3 regions of the Aeromicrobium sp. JP4 genome follow, and region 1 is predicted to be linked to each of the others. Evidence: riboswitches for the same ligand, from Rfam matches in the RefSeq annotation. Region 1 holds a riboswitch; each other region holds the start of a gene.

Region 1 (4,270 bases):
GGAGGGCATCACCGACGAGACGCGCGACCAGTGGATCCGAGCTACCACGCAGGCCGCGGCGGGCGTCCAGGCGCAGCTGCCGGCGGCCAGGGTCACCGTCACGAAGGCCGCGGCGTACGTCGCAGCCGGCCGCACGATCAAGGTCACCGCCGCGGGGCTCGCGGCGGGTGAGAAGGTCCGGATCGCCGTCTCCGGCGGAGGGACCGTCACGGGCACGGTCCCGGCGAGCGGCGCCGTCTCGGCCAGCGTCAAGGCTCCCGCCGGCAACGCCGCCCGGACGATCACGGTGACGGGCTCGCGTGCGAACCGAGCCGGCTCGACCACCGTGCCGGTCCTGGCCCAGCGCACGCTGACGACCAAGGTCGCCAGGACCAAGGTCAGGAAGAACAGGTTCCAGCGCGTCGTCGTGGGCGGACTCACCGCCCGCGAGCCGGTGCGCGTCTACTACCGAGGGAAGCTCGTCAAGCGCGGCACGGCCTCGTCGAACGGCACTTACTCCCACACCTTCCGTGTCGGCAAGAAGCTCGGCAAGGCGAAGGTGACGGTCTTCGGCGCGTACGCGAACCGCAGCGGGGCGAAGGTCTTCCGGGTCGTCAAGTGAGCCGACTGCTCCGTCGTGTCCTGGCGGCGACCCTCCTCGGGGTCGCCGCCGGACCCGCGTCCCTCAGCGCACCGGCCCAGGCCGCGGCGTGCAGCGGCAGCCAGGGCGTCACGGTCGTGGTGGGCTCGAGCGTCGGGTGCGACTCCGACGGTGGTGGCCGTGCCGCGAGCAACTTCACCGAGGCCGGCCACCGGCTGACCTACGCGTCGCGCGCTCCGGGATTCGTGTGCCGTGTCGACGGTGCGCCCGCGTCGGACCCCTGCGTCGAGGCCTCCCCGAGCGACGCCTACTGGGCGCTGTTCTATTCGGACGGGAAGTCCGGCTGGGCCTACTCGAGCCTGGGCGCCTCCGCGCTGAAGGTGCCGCAGGGCGGCTCCGTCGCGTTCGTGTTCCAGACCTCGTCCTCGCGCACGTGGCCGTCGGTGCAGCCCACGGTCGCACCGGAGCCCACCCGGGAGACGACGCGTCCGACCTCCGGGACGTCGAAGCCGGGTGCGAAGGACAAGCCGCGCCCGAAGGGCTCGACCGAGCGCACCACCGCGACCGCCGCGCCGAAGGCGGCCGTCCCCGGCGCCTCGGCGACCCCGTCCGCGGGGACCTCGCCGGCCACGTCGGGGCCGACCCCGTCGGCGACCCCGTCGTCCGGTGCGACGCCCAGCGCCGAGGCGCCGACGACCTCCGGTGGGGACGAGCCCGTCGCCGGAGCACCGGCGGTCCAGCCGACGGCCGGTGAGGCCGGGTCCGACTCGACGTCGCCCGCCGCGCTGGTCGCGGGAGCCGGCGTCGTGGTGCTGCTGGCCGCCGCCGGGGGCGTCACGTGGTACCGACGCCGGTCGGGCTGACGGTCGCGGGGGAGTAGACTCGCGGGCGTTGGACCAACGTCCGGCCCAGGGGAAACCGGTGAGATTCCGGTGCTGTGCCGCAACCGTGAGCCCCGCCCCACCCGGCGGAGCGAGCCGGGAACCCGCGCCGGACGGCCACCACCACATGTTGTCGCGCAACGACGGGTGGGCGATCGCCCTCGTGGACCTCGCCCCCGTACCGCGGGGAAGGGGACCGGATGACCGCCGTCGTCGACTCCACCCCCGTCAGGAGCCCCGCCACCGGGCGTCCCCGGCGCGAGCTGCACCCCGGCGCGTGGTGGCTGTGGGCGCTCGGCCTCGCGGCGGGCGCGTCGTTCACGCTCAACCCCTTCCTGCTGCTGGTCATCGTCGCGATCGCGGCGCTCGTGGTGGCGGCGTGCCGCGGCGACGCCCCGTGGGCGCTGTCGTTCCGGTACTACCTGTACTTCGGGCTGCTCATCGTGGTGATGCGCGTCGTCTTCCGCATCCTGCTCGGCGGCGGCTCGGCACCGGGCGACCCCGTGCTGTTCGGCCTGCCCGAGATCCCGCTGCCCGAGGTGGCGCGGGGCGTCCAGCTGCTCGGTGACGTCACGGTCAACGAGGTGCTGCTGGGCCTCTACGACGGCATGCGCCTGGCCACGCTGATCATCTGCATCGGCGCGGCGAACTCCCTGGCGAACCCCAAGAAGCTGCTCGCCGCCGCGCCGCCGGCGCTCTACGAGGTCGGCGCGGCCCTGGTCGTCGCCGTCTCGGTCTTCCCCCAGCTGGCCGAGAGCGTGCGCCGGGTGAACCGCGCGCGCAAGCTGCGCGGTGACGCGAGCCGCGGCACCGGCGCGATGCACCGCATCGTCATCCCCGTGCTGGAGGACGCCCTCGACCGCTCGATGACGCTCGCCGCCGGGATGGACGCGCGGGGCTACGGCCGTTCCGGCACGGTCGCGCCTCGCGACCGCTTCGCCACGGGGGTGCTGATGCTGGTGGGCCTGTTCGGCCTCAGCGTGGGCACCTACGGCTACCTCGACGGCACGGCCCCGCGCTTCCTGTCCTACCCGATGCTGGCCCTCGGCCTGGTCTTCGCGGTGCTGGCCCTGCGGTCGGCGGGACGCCGGGTGCACCGCACCCGCTACCGTCCCATCGCCTGGCAGGTGGCCGAGTACCTCACCGCGGCGTCCGGCCTCGCCGTAGCGATCGGACTCAAGGTGCTTTCGACGCAGCAGATCCCCGTGATCTACCCCGACGTCCCGGGCTGGCCGTCGCTCAGCGTGCTGTCGCTCGTGGTGGTCGCCATCGGGATCCTGCCCGTGTTCGTCGCCCCGCAGGCGCCCGTCGCCCACGACCACGTGGGAGGCGAGGACGCATGATCTCGTTCGACGACGTGACCTTCTGGTACGACGGCGCCCAGGACCCGACGCTGCGCGACGTCTCCCTCGAGATCGAGGAGGGCGAGCTCGTGCTGGTGTCCGGCCGCACCGGCTCGGGCAAGTCGACGCTGCTGGGGATGCTCAACGGCCTCGTGCCCCACTTCACCGGCGGCACGCTCGGCGGCGACATCCGCATCGACGGCTCGTCCGTCCTCGGCAGGCCGCCGCGCGAGCTGGCGCACCTCGTGGGCTACGTCGCGCAGGACCCGGCCTCGGGCTTCGTGGCCGACGTGGTCGAGGAGGAGCTCGCCTACGGCATGGAGCACCTCGGCCTCGACCCGCAGACGATGCGTCGCCGCGTCGAGGAGACGCTCGACCTGCTCGGCATCGCCGACCTGAGGCGCCGCTCGGTGCGCTCGCTGTCGGGTGGCCAGCAGCAGCGCGTCGCGATCGGCTCCGTGCTGACGATGCACCCTCGCGTGCTCGTGCTCGACGAGCCCACCTCGGCGCTCGACGCCACCGCGGCCGAGGACGTCCTGGCCACGATCGCGCGCCTCGTCGACGACCTGGCGCTCACCGTCGTCGTCGCGGAGCACCGGATGGAGCGCGTCGTGCCGTTCGCCGACCGGCTCGTCGTGGTCGAGGACGGCCGGGTCCGCATCGGCGAGACGGCGGCCCTGCTCGTGGACGCGCCGGTCGCGCCGCCGCTCGTGCACCTCGGACGCCTCGCCGACTGGAGCCCGCTGCCGCTGTCCGTCCGTGAGGCGCGGCGCCGGGTGAGGCCGCTCGCCTCGCGGCTCGGTCCGCCGCCCGTTCACGTGCCGTTCGAGCGTCCGCCGGCGCTGCGAGCGCGGGGGATCACCGTGCAGTACGGGCGCTTCGCGGCCGTGAAGGAGGTCGACCTGGAGGTCGGCCACGGTGAGGTCGTCGCGCTCATGGGCCGCAACGGGTCGGGCAAGAGCTCGCTGCTCTGGGCCGTGCAGGGCACGGGCGCGCGGGCCGCGGGCGTCGTCGACGTCGACGGGGTGGACCCGGGCGACGTGCGCCCGGCCGAGGCGCGGATGCTGGTCGGCCTGGTCCCGCAGACCTCCTCCGACCTGCTGTACCTCGAGACCGTCGACCGCGAGTGCGCCGCCGCCGACGACCAGTCCGTCGTCGACCCGGGGACCTGCCGCGCGCTGCTCGACCGTCTCGCGCCGGGCATCCCCGGCGACCGTCATCCGCGCGACCTCTCGGAGGGGCAGAAGCTGGCCCTCGTCCTGGCGATCGTCCTCACGGCCCACCCCGCGGTGGTCGCGCTGGACGAGCCGACCCGCGGCCTCGACTACCCGGGCAAGGCGGCCCTCGCGGCGATCCTGCGCGACCTCGCCGCCGAGGGTCGCGGGATCGTCGTGTCCAGCCACGACGTGGAGTTCGTCGCCACCGTGGCCGACACCGTCGCGGTGATGGCCGAGGGCGAGATCGTC
Region 2 (4,270 bases), 1.2 Mb from region 1:
TGGCGGCCAGATGCGCGGCGGACCGGTGGGCCCGGCCGAGCGCATCGGCGCCCGAGGTGGCACGCCCGTCGGTGACCACGACCAGCAGCGGGCGCCGGGACGGGTCGCGCAGCGCCTCGCGGCGCAGGATCTCCGCCGAGCGCTCGAGGCCCTCCGCCAGCGGGGTGCGACCGCCGGCCGGCAGCTCGGCGAGGCGGCGTGAGGCCACGTCGACCGAGCCGGTGGGCGGCAGGACCACCTCGGCGGTGTGCTGACGGAACGTCACGAGGGCGACCTTGTCGCGGCGGCGGTAGGCGTCGAGCAGCAGCGAGAGCACGGCGGTCTTGACCTGCTCCATGCGGCGCCGGGCGGCCATCGAGCCCGAGGCGTCGACGCACAGCAGCACGAGGTTGGACTCCTGGCCGACCGTCTCGGCGCGGCGCAGGTCCGACGGCGAGAGCGCGAGGCCACGCCCGTCGACCAGTCCGCCGCGGCTCCGCTGATGCGGGGCGGCCGCCGCGATGGTGCCGGGAAGGTGGAGGCGACCGGACGCCGCATCGGGCCGCTGGCCGACGACGCGGCCCTGTGGCGTGCGGGCCCGGGAGCGTCGCCCGGACTGGCCCTCGCCGGTGCCGCGGACCACGAGCAGTCGCGCCCGGGTGGGGGCCCCGGCCGCGGCGACCGAGCCGGCGCCGGCCGGCTGCGGCTGCTGCTCGTCCTGGTTCGGGGACGCGTCGGGGGCGTCAGCGGGGCGCTGGTCCTCGGGACCGTCCTGGGGCGAGTCCGAGCCGGAGCCGTCCGGACCACCCGGGCCGTCGTCGTCGGGTCCGGGGTCGGGCTCGTCGTCGCCGAGCAGGTCGTCGAGGCGGTCCTCGTCGAGTCCGGGCTCGTCGAACGGGTTCCGGCGACGGCGGTGCGGCAGGGCCAGCCGCGCCGCGACGCGGACGTCCTCGCGGGTGATGTGGGTGCGCCCCTGCCATGCCGCGTGGGCCGCCGCGGTGCGGGCGGTGACGAGGTCGGCGCGCAGGCCGTCGACGTCGAACGCGGCACAGATCTCGGCGATCGTGGTGAGCGAGTCGTCGTCGAGGACGACGTCACCCACCAGCTCTTGGGCGGAACCGAGGCGGGCGCGCAACGCGTCCTGCTCCTGGGCCCAGCGGGCTGCGAAGCCGGCGGGATCGGCGTCGAACGCGAGGCGGCGTCGCACGACCTCGACGCGCAGCGCCGGCTCGCGGGGAGCCGACACCTCGACGGTCAGACCGAACCGGTCGAGCAGCTGCGGGCGCAGCTCACCCTCCTCGGGGTTCATGGTGCCGATGAGCACGAACCGCGACGCGTGCTCGACCGAGACCCCGTCGCGCTCGACGCTCACCCGTCCGGTCGCGGCGGCGTCCAGCAGCAGGTCGACGAGGTGGTCGTGCAGCAGGTTGACCTCGTCGACGTAGAGCAGGCCGCGGTGGGCGCGGGCCAGCAGACCGGGCTCGAACTCGACCACGCCGTCGCGCAGCGCCGAGTCGAGCTTCAGCGAGCCCGTGACGCGGTCGTCGCTCGCACCCACGGGCAGCTCGACGAGCCGCACGGGGCGCTCGTCGACGGGCGTCCCGGCGTCGAACGGTCCGTCGGGCGAGATCGCCGTCGGGTCCGCCGGATCGATGGAGAACCGATCACCCCGGTAGGCGCGCACCGGCGGCAGCACGTCGGCGAGTCCGCGCACGGTGGTGGTCTTGGCGGTGCCCTTCTCGCCACGCACCAGGACGCCGCCGATGAGCGGGTCGATCGCGACGAGGGTGAGGGCGAGGGTCATGTCGTCGGAGCCGACGACGGCACAAAAGGGGTACTGCGTTGGCATGTAGGGCTCCCGCTCGATCTGCCATGACGGTCCGCGACGCGGGCAGCGTCGCGGGTCGGATCGAGGCCGGTCTTCGGACTTCCCAGGTCTGTGCCTGAGTCACCGCAGCGGGCCCTGTGCCGGATTCTCACCGGCTTCCCAGATTCTCCCCGTGGCCATCGGCCGTGGGGCACCTCGAACCTTCGACCACACCCTAGACGCCGCCGGCAGGCCTCGGGCAGGGGGCCCGACCTGCGGACCCGGCGGGTTAGGGTGCTCGACCATGGATGCGCACGTGACCGTCGTCGGAGTCGGGGCCGACGGCTGGGATGGCCTGCCGGAGTCCTCACGGTCGCTCGTGGGGGCCGCCGCCACCCTGCTCGGCGGACGCCGTCACCTCGACGCGATCCCTGCGGTTGCAGGGCAGGACCGGGTCGCATGGCCCTCCCCGTTGCGTGAACGGCTCCCCGCCCTGCTGGACGAGGCGCGCGAGCCGGTCGTCGTCCTCTCGTCCGGCGATCCGCTCGTGTCCGGCATCGGCACCACGCTGCTCGAACTGCTCGGTCTGGAGCGGGTCACGGTCGTCCCGGCGGTGTCGTCGGTCGCGCTGGCCCGGGCGCGGATGGGCTGGCCGGCCGAGTCGGTGACTGTCGTCAGCGTCGTCGGGCGCGATGTCCGGCTCGTCGTCCCTGCGCTCTCAGCCGGGCGGCGGTTGCTGGTGCTGTCGAGCGACGAGACCACTCCTGCGGCCGTGGCGACGCTGCTCGCCGACCTGGGCTGGGGCGACTCCGAGCTGGTCGTGCTGGGCCACCTCGGCTCCACCGACGAGTCGCGGGCCACGTCGACGGCGCGAGCCTGGGACATCACCGACGTGCCCCGCCTCAACGTCCTGGCGGTGGAGGTTCGCGGCTCCGGCCCGGGCTGGGCGGCCGGGGGAGTCCTGCCCGACGACGCGTTCCAGCACGCCGGCCAGATCACCAAGCGCGACCTGCGCGCCAGTGCGCTCGCGCGGCTGGCGCCGGCCCCGGGCCAGTTGCTGTGGGACGTGGGCGCCGGCAGCGGCTCGATCGGCGTCGAGTGGATGCGCGCCTGGCCCAGTGCCCGGGCGATCGCCGTCGAGCCACGACCCGACCGCCTCGCGCTCATCCGCGGCAACGCCGACGCCCTGGGAGTCCCCGCGCTCCAGGTCGTCGAGGGCTCGGCTCCCGAGGCGCTCGAGGGTCTCGACCGGCCGGACGCGGTGTTCGTCGGCGGGGGAGCGACGGTCGACGGGGTCCTCGACAGCTGCTGGGACGCCCTGCGGCCCGGCGGCCGCCTCGTCGTCCACGGCGTCACGGCCGAGACCGAGGCCGTGCTGCTCGAGCGATACCGTCGCCACGGCGGCGAGCTCGTCCGCCTGCACGTCGAGCGGGCCGAGCCGCTCGGATCCTTCACCGGCTGGACGCCCGCGCGCGCCGTCAGCCAGTGGTCCGTCACCAAGGGAGACTCATGACCGTCCACTTCGTCGGGGCCGGCCCCGGTGCCGCCGACCTGCTCACCCTGCGCGCGGTGCGCCTGCTGGAGGCCGCCGACGTGTGCCTCTACGCGGGTACCTACCTCGACGCCGAGGTGCTGGGGCACTGCCGCGAGGGCGCCCGTCTGGTCGACACGCAGCACCTCGACCTCGACGAGATCACGGAGCACCTCGTGAGTGCGCACGCCGAGGGCCTCGAGGTCGTCCGGCTGTGCTCGGGCGACCCGTCGCTGTACTCCGCCGTGCACGAGCAGGCACGTCGGCTCGACGCCGCGCAGGTGCCGTGGGACGTGACGCCCGGGGTGCCCGCCTACGCCGCCGCGGCCGCGATCGTGGGTGCCGAGCTGACGGTTCCCGAGGTCGCTCAGTCCGTCGTGCTGACCCGCACCCAGGCCCGCTCGACCGCCATGCCCGAGGGCGAGCGGCTCGCCGCCTTCGCCGCGACCGGTGCGACGCTGGCGCTGCACCTGGGGATCACCCGCACGCGCGAGCTGGCCGCCGAGCTGGCCGAGCACTACGGCCAGGACTGCCCCGTCGTGGTGGTGTCGAAGGCGACCCAGCCCGACCAGCTCGTGCTGCGCGGCACGCTGGGCGACATCGGCGGTCAGGTGGAGCAGGCCGGTCTGCGGCAGGCGGCCGTCATCCTCGTCGGGCCGGCGCTGGCACCCGACGTGCGCGGCGGCGAGTCGTTCCTCTACGCCGCCAGCCGGGAGCGCCGCGCTCGCGGCTGATCACTCGACGTAGCGAGGGCTCCAGACGCGTCCGGACGGCGTGACCCGGGTCGACGAGGCGCCGATCAGCAGCAGGCACTTCATGTCGACGGTCTCGGGATCGAGGTCGCCGAGCGTCGTGACCGTGAGGCTCTCCTCGGCGCGGCCCACGTCGCGACCGACGACCACGACGGTGCCGGGCGACTTGTGCTCCAGCAGCACGGCCTTCGCCTGTGCCAC
Region 3 (4,270 bases), 1.2 Mb from region 1:
GACGTCGCGGCCGGCCGCCAGGTGCGCGCGCACCCGCTCGGCGCACTCGGCGTAGAAGTCGGCCATCGCCCCGGCGTAGCCACCGGGGTGCTCGGTCGTCTGCGTCGTCACGGGGTAGACGAGGGCCTCCTCGACCACCCCCGCCGGGATCAGGTCGGCCGCGATCCGGCGCGCGTTCGACTGCTTGCCCACGCCCTGGTGGAAGACGATCACGTCGGCCGCGCCGATGAGCCGGGCGGCCTTGAGGGTGATCAGCTCGGGGTCGCCGGGGCCGACTCCGACGCCGTACAGCCGCCCGCTCACTCCGCCTCCTGGGCCAGGGCGTTGAGCGCCGACGCGGCCATCGCGGATCCGCCCCGGCGTCCGGTGACGGCGAGGAACGGCACGTCGAGGCCCGGATCGTCGGTCGCGAGGTCGATCAGGGCCTGCTTCGACTCGGCGGCGCCGATGAAGCCCACCGGCGTGCCGATGATCGCGGCCGGCCGCGGACCTCCGTCGCGGAGCGTCTCGAGGAGGTGGAACAGCGCCGTGGGCGCGTTGCCGAACGCGACGACCGCGCCCTCCAGCCGCTCGGTCCAGAGCGACACCGCGGCGGCCGACCGCGTGGTGCCCCACTCCTTCGCGAGCGTCGGGACGGCGGGGTCGCGCAGGAAGCACAGGACGTCGTTCTCGCGCGGCAGCCGGGCCCGCGTCACGCCGGCGGCGACCATGTGCGCGTCGGTGATGATCGGGGCCCCGGACTCCAGCGCGGAGCGGGCCGCGGACACCAGACCGGGATGGATCACGAGGTCCCGGGTCAGGTCGGTCTGACCGCACGCGTGGATCATCCGGACCGCCACCTTCTCGGCGTCCGCGGGGATGCGCGACAGGTCGGCCTCGGCGCGGATCGTGGCGAAGGAGTCGACGTAGATCGCGGCGCCGTCGGTGACGTAGTCGTAGCGGCGCGACGGTGGGGCGAGAGTCATGCGTTCTCCAGGTCGGGGACGATCAGGGTGCGCCACGGCGTCACCACGAGGTGCTGCGCTCCGTGCGCGCGGACCTCGTCGAACAGGCGGGCGTCGAGCCGGCCGTCGGGCACCGGCAGGTGCCACGCGATGCGGCCGTCGACCTGCTCGATCCTGCCAAGGTCCGGGGGAGCGCTGCTCACCCGGGTGCCGGGGTGGGGCTGCGACGGTGAGGCGAGCAGGGCCGCGCCGCCGCCGGGGAGCTCGTCGACGTGCCAGGGCGACTTCGCCCGGGCTCCCGCGAGCTCGACGAACCGCGAGGCGAGCGCTGCGAGAGCCTCTGGGGCGGCGGGCAGGGGGACCACGGGCCCCCACGATGCGCTGCCGACACGGACCTGGGCGGTGTCCGCGTCGAGGGCGACGAGTCCCAGGTCGAGGTCCCGGTCGAGCACGTCGCCGCGCCCGTCGTCGAGGACGAAAATGAAGCGGCCGGCCAGGGCCGCGAGGGCCGGCTCGGCACACAGCCGGCGGTCGAGCTCCTCGACGACGGGTCGCAGGTCCGCCCGCCCGCCGGACCGGCCGGTGAGCGGCGACGCCATGACGTTGCGGATGCGCTCGTGCGACGTCGAGGGCATGAGGCCCGTGGCCATCACCGCGTCCACGACGGCGTCGGACAGGCAGCCGTCGTCGTGCGGGATCGCCCGCACCTGCAGGTTGGCACGGCTGGTCAGGTGCACCGTGCCGTCGCCGTGGTCCCGGGCGACGTCGAGGAGCCCTCCGAGGGCGTCGACCGACACGGCACCGCCCGGGATGCGGATCCGGATCAGGGCGCCGTCGTCGGCGATCCACGGGCGCAGCAGGCCGGGGCACAGGTCGCGTCGAGTCCGTCCGGTCACCCGGTCATGGTGTCAGGCACCCTCCTGGCGACGCGCCGGCGGACGGGCTGCTACGTTCGTGGCGCCAGTCAAACTCAGCGATGAGCCAGGGAACCCGGTGAGAGTCCGGGACTGACGCGCAGCGGTGAGGGTGACGGGCGGGGCACGAAGCCACTGGACCGAGAGGTCTGGGAAGGCGCTCCGTCCGGTCGATCCCGAGTCCGAAGACCTGCTGGCCCTCACGGCGACCGCCGTTTGGTCCACCGGGCTTCGCGAAAGAGCCCCAGACCTCGAAGGACCGCGTCCGTGCGTACTCCATCCCGTCGTCCCCTCGTCCTGCTCGTCGGTGCCGCGCTCGCGCTGAGCGCCTGCTCGAGCAGCGATGCCACCCCCGATCCCGAGACCGCCGCGGGCTACCCGCGCGAGGTCGAGAACTGCGGCCGCACCACCGCCGTCACGGCACCTCCCGAGCGCATCGTGTCGCTCAACCAAGGTTCGACCGAGATCCTGCTGTCCCTGGGGCTCGCCGACCGCATGGCCGGCACCTCCACCTGGACCGATCCCGTCATGAAGGGCCTCGAGGAGGACAACGCGAAGGTCGAGCGACTCGCGGACAGCACGCCCTCGATGGAGCGGGTGCTCCAGACCGAGCCCGACCTCGTCACCGCCTCGTTCGCGAGCGTGCTCGGCCAGGGCGGCGTCGGCACGGCGGACGCCTTCGAGAAGCTCGGCGTCCCGACGTACCTGTCGCCCGCCGAGTGCGAGGGCAAGGAGAACGAGGGCGACGGCGACGGCGCGCGCACCGGGGTCCTCGAGATCGACACGATCTACCGCGAGGTCACCGAGCTCGCCGGGCTGCTCGACGTCGAGGCGCAGGGCGAGGAGCTCGTCGCCAGCCTGCAGGACCGGGTGGCCGCAGCGTCCGCGAAGGCGCCGGACGAGGAGGTCACCGTCCTCTACTGGTTCGCCAACAGCGAGGCGCCCTACATGGCCGGCTGCTGCGGTGGCCCCGGCATCATCACCCGCGCCCTGGGCCTGAAGAACGTCTTCGACGACACGAAGTCCGAGTGGCCCCAGATCGGCTGGGAGACGGTCGCGGAGCGCGACCCCGACGTCCTCGTGATCGGCGACCTCACCCGCAAGAGCCAGACGGCCGAGACGGCGAAGGCCAAGATCGAGTTCCTCGAGACCAACCCGGTCACCCGGGAGATGACGGCGGTGAGGAACCGCCGCTACGTCGCCCTCACCGGCGCCGCCCTGAACCCCTCGATCCGCACCGTCGAAGGACTGGAGCAGGTCGCCGACGCACTGGCCGACTTCGGCTTCTCACGGTGACGACGACCCGGCGCGCCTGGTTCCTGGGCTCCGCAGGACTGGCCCTGCTGGTGGCCTCGGCCTGCATCGCGGTCACGATCGGACCCTCCGACGTGGGTCCGCGGTCGGTCGTGTCCCTGGCGTGGTCGCGACTGGCCGGGGGCGAGTCCGGGCTGAGCCGGATCCAGGAGGGCATCGTCTGGGACCTGCGGCTGCCGCGCACGCTGCTCGCCGCGGCGTGCGGTGCCGGGCTGGCGGTGTGCGGCGTGATCCTGCAGTCCCTGCTGCGGAACCCGCTCGCCGATCCGTTCGTGCTGGGCGTGTCCTCCGGGGCCTCGACCGGCGCGGTGTCGATCGTCGTCCTCGGGGTCGGTGCGGGTGCGGTGGGCCTGGCCGCCGGAGCGTTCGTCGGCGCCATCGGGGCGTTCCTGCTCGTGCTCGTCCTGGCCGCGGCGGCGGGCGGGACCACCGACCGCGTCGTCCTCGCCGGGGTCGCGGCCACCCAGCTGTTCTCAGCGCTGACGTCGTTCATCGTCTTCACCTCTGCCGACGCGGAGCAGACGCGCGGCGTCCTCTTCTGGCTGCTCGGGTCGCTGGGCAGCGCCTCCTGGTCCGACGTCGCGGTGGTCGGCGTGACCGTGGTCGGAGCCGTGATCGCGTGCCTGCTGCTGGCATCGACGCTCGACGCGTTCGCGTTCGGCCAGGACAGCGCAGCCACGCTCGGCATCGACGTCGCCCGTGCACGGCTGATCCTGCTCGTCGTCACGGCCCTGACGACCGCGGTCATCGTCAGCACCTCGGGGGCGATCGGCTTCGTCGGCCTCGTGCTGCCGCACGTCGCGCGGGCGATGGTGGGCGTCAACCACCGGCGCATGCTGCCGCTCGCGGCGATCAGCGGGGCCGTGTTCCTGGTCTGGGTCGACACCGCGGCTCGCACCGTCATCGCGCCCCAGGAGCTTCCGGTCGGCGTCGCCACCGCCCTGCTGGGCGTCCCCGCCTTCGCCCTCATCCTGCTCCGGCGGAAGGGTGCGCGGGCATGAACCTCACCGCTCACACCGTCTCGTGGTCCGTCCGCGAGCGGCTGATCGTCGACGGCGTCAGCATCACGGCCGCGCCCGGCTCGATGGTTGGGCTGCT

Evidence for each region. Region 1 has a riboswitch for cobalamin ahead of ACY1JX_RS08545 (energy-coupling factor transporter transmembrane component T). Riboswitches for the same ligand answer to the same signal wherever they lie in the genome.
Region 2: another riboswitch for cobalamin. It lies ahead of ACY1JX_RS02710 (VWA domain-containing protein); the one in region 1 lies ahead of ACY1JX_RS08545 (energy-coupling factor transporter transmembrane component T).
Region 3: another riboswitch for cobalamin. It lies ahead of ACY1JX_RS02680 (ABC transporter substrate-binding protein); the one in region 1 lies ahead of ACY1JX_RS08545 (energy-coupling factor transporter transmembrane component T).

Annotation. Positions count from the first base shown of each region.
Region 1 is NZ_CM143290.1:1,720,538-1,724,807, reverse strand. Features, by position in the region: gene ACY1JX_RS08555 (prenyltransferase/squalene oxidase repeat-containing protein) at 1-601, shown strand, start outside; gene ACY1JX_RS08550 (hypothetical protein) at 598-1,443, shown strand; cobalamin riboswitch at 1,452-1,587, shown strand; gene ACY1JX_RS08545 (energy-coupling factor transporter transmembrane component T) at 1,662-2,804, shown strand; gene ACY1JX_RS08540 (ABC transporter ATP-binding protein) at 2,801-4,270, shown strand, end outside.
Region 2 is NZ_CM143290.1:534,290-538,559, reverse strand. Features, by position in the region: gene ACY1JX_RS02710 (VWA domain-containing protein) at 1-1,828, opposite strand, end outside; cobalamin riboswitch at 1,876-2,020, opposite strand; gene cbiE (precorrin-6y C5,15-methyltransferase (decarboxylating) subunit CbiE) at 2,091-3,299, shown strand; gene cobM (precorrin-4 C(11)-methyltransferase) at 3,296-4,051, shown strand; gene ACY1JX_RS02695 (precorrin-2 C(20)-methyltransferase) at 4,052-4,270, opposite strand, start outside.
Region 3 is NZ_CM143290.1:529,039-533,308, reverse strand. Features, by position in the region: gene ACY1JX_RS02695 (precorrin-2 C(20)-methyltransferase) at 1-303, opposite strand, end outside; gene ACY1JX_RS02690 (precorrin-8X methylmutase) at 300-965, opposite strand; gene ACY1JX_RS02685 (nitrite reductase) at 962-1,840, opposite strand; cobalamin riboswitch at 1,890-2,070, shown strand; gene ACY1JX_RS02680 (ABC transporter substrate-binding protein) at 2,126-3,154, shown strand; gene ACY1JX_RS02675 (FecCD family ABC transporter permease) at 3,151-4,173, shown strand; gene ACY1JX_RS02670 (ABC transporter ATP-binding protein) at 4,170-4,270, shown strand, end outside.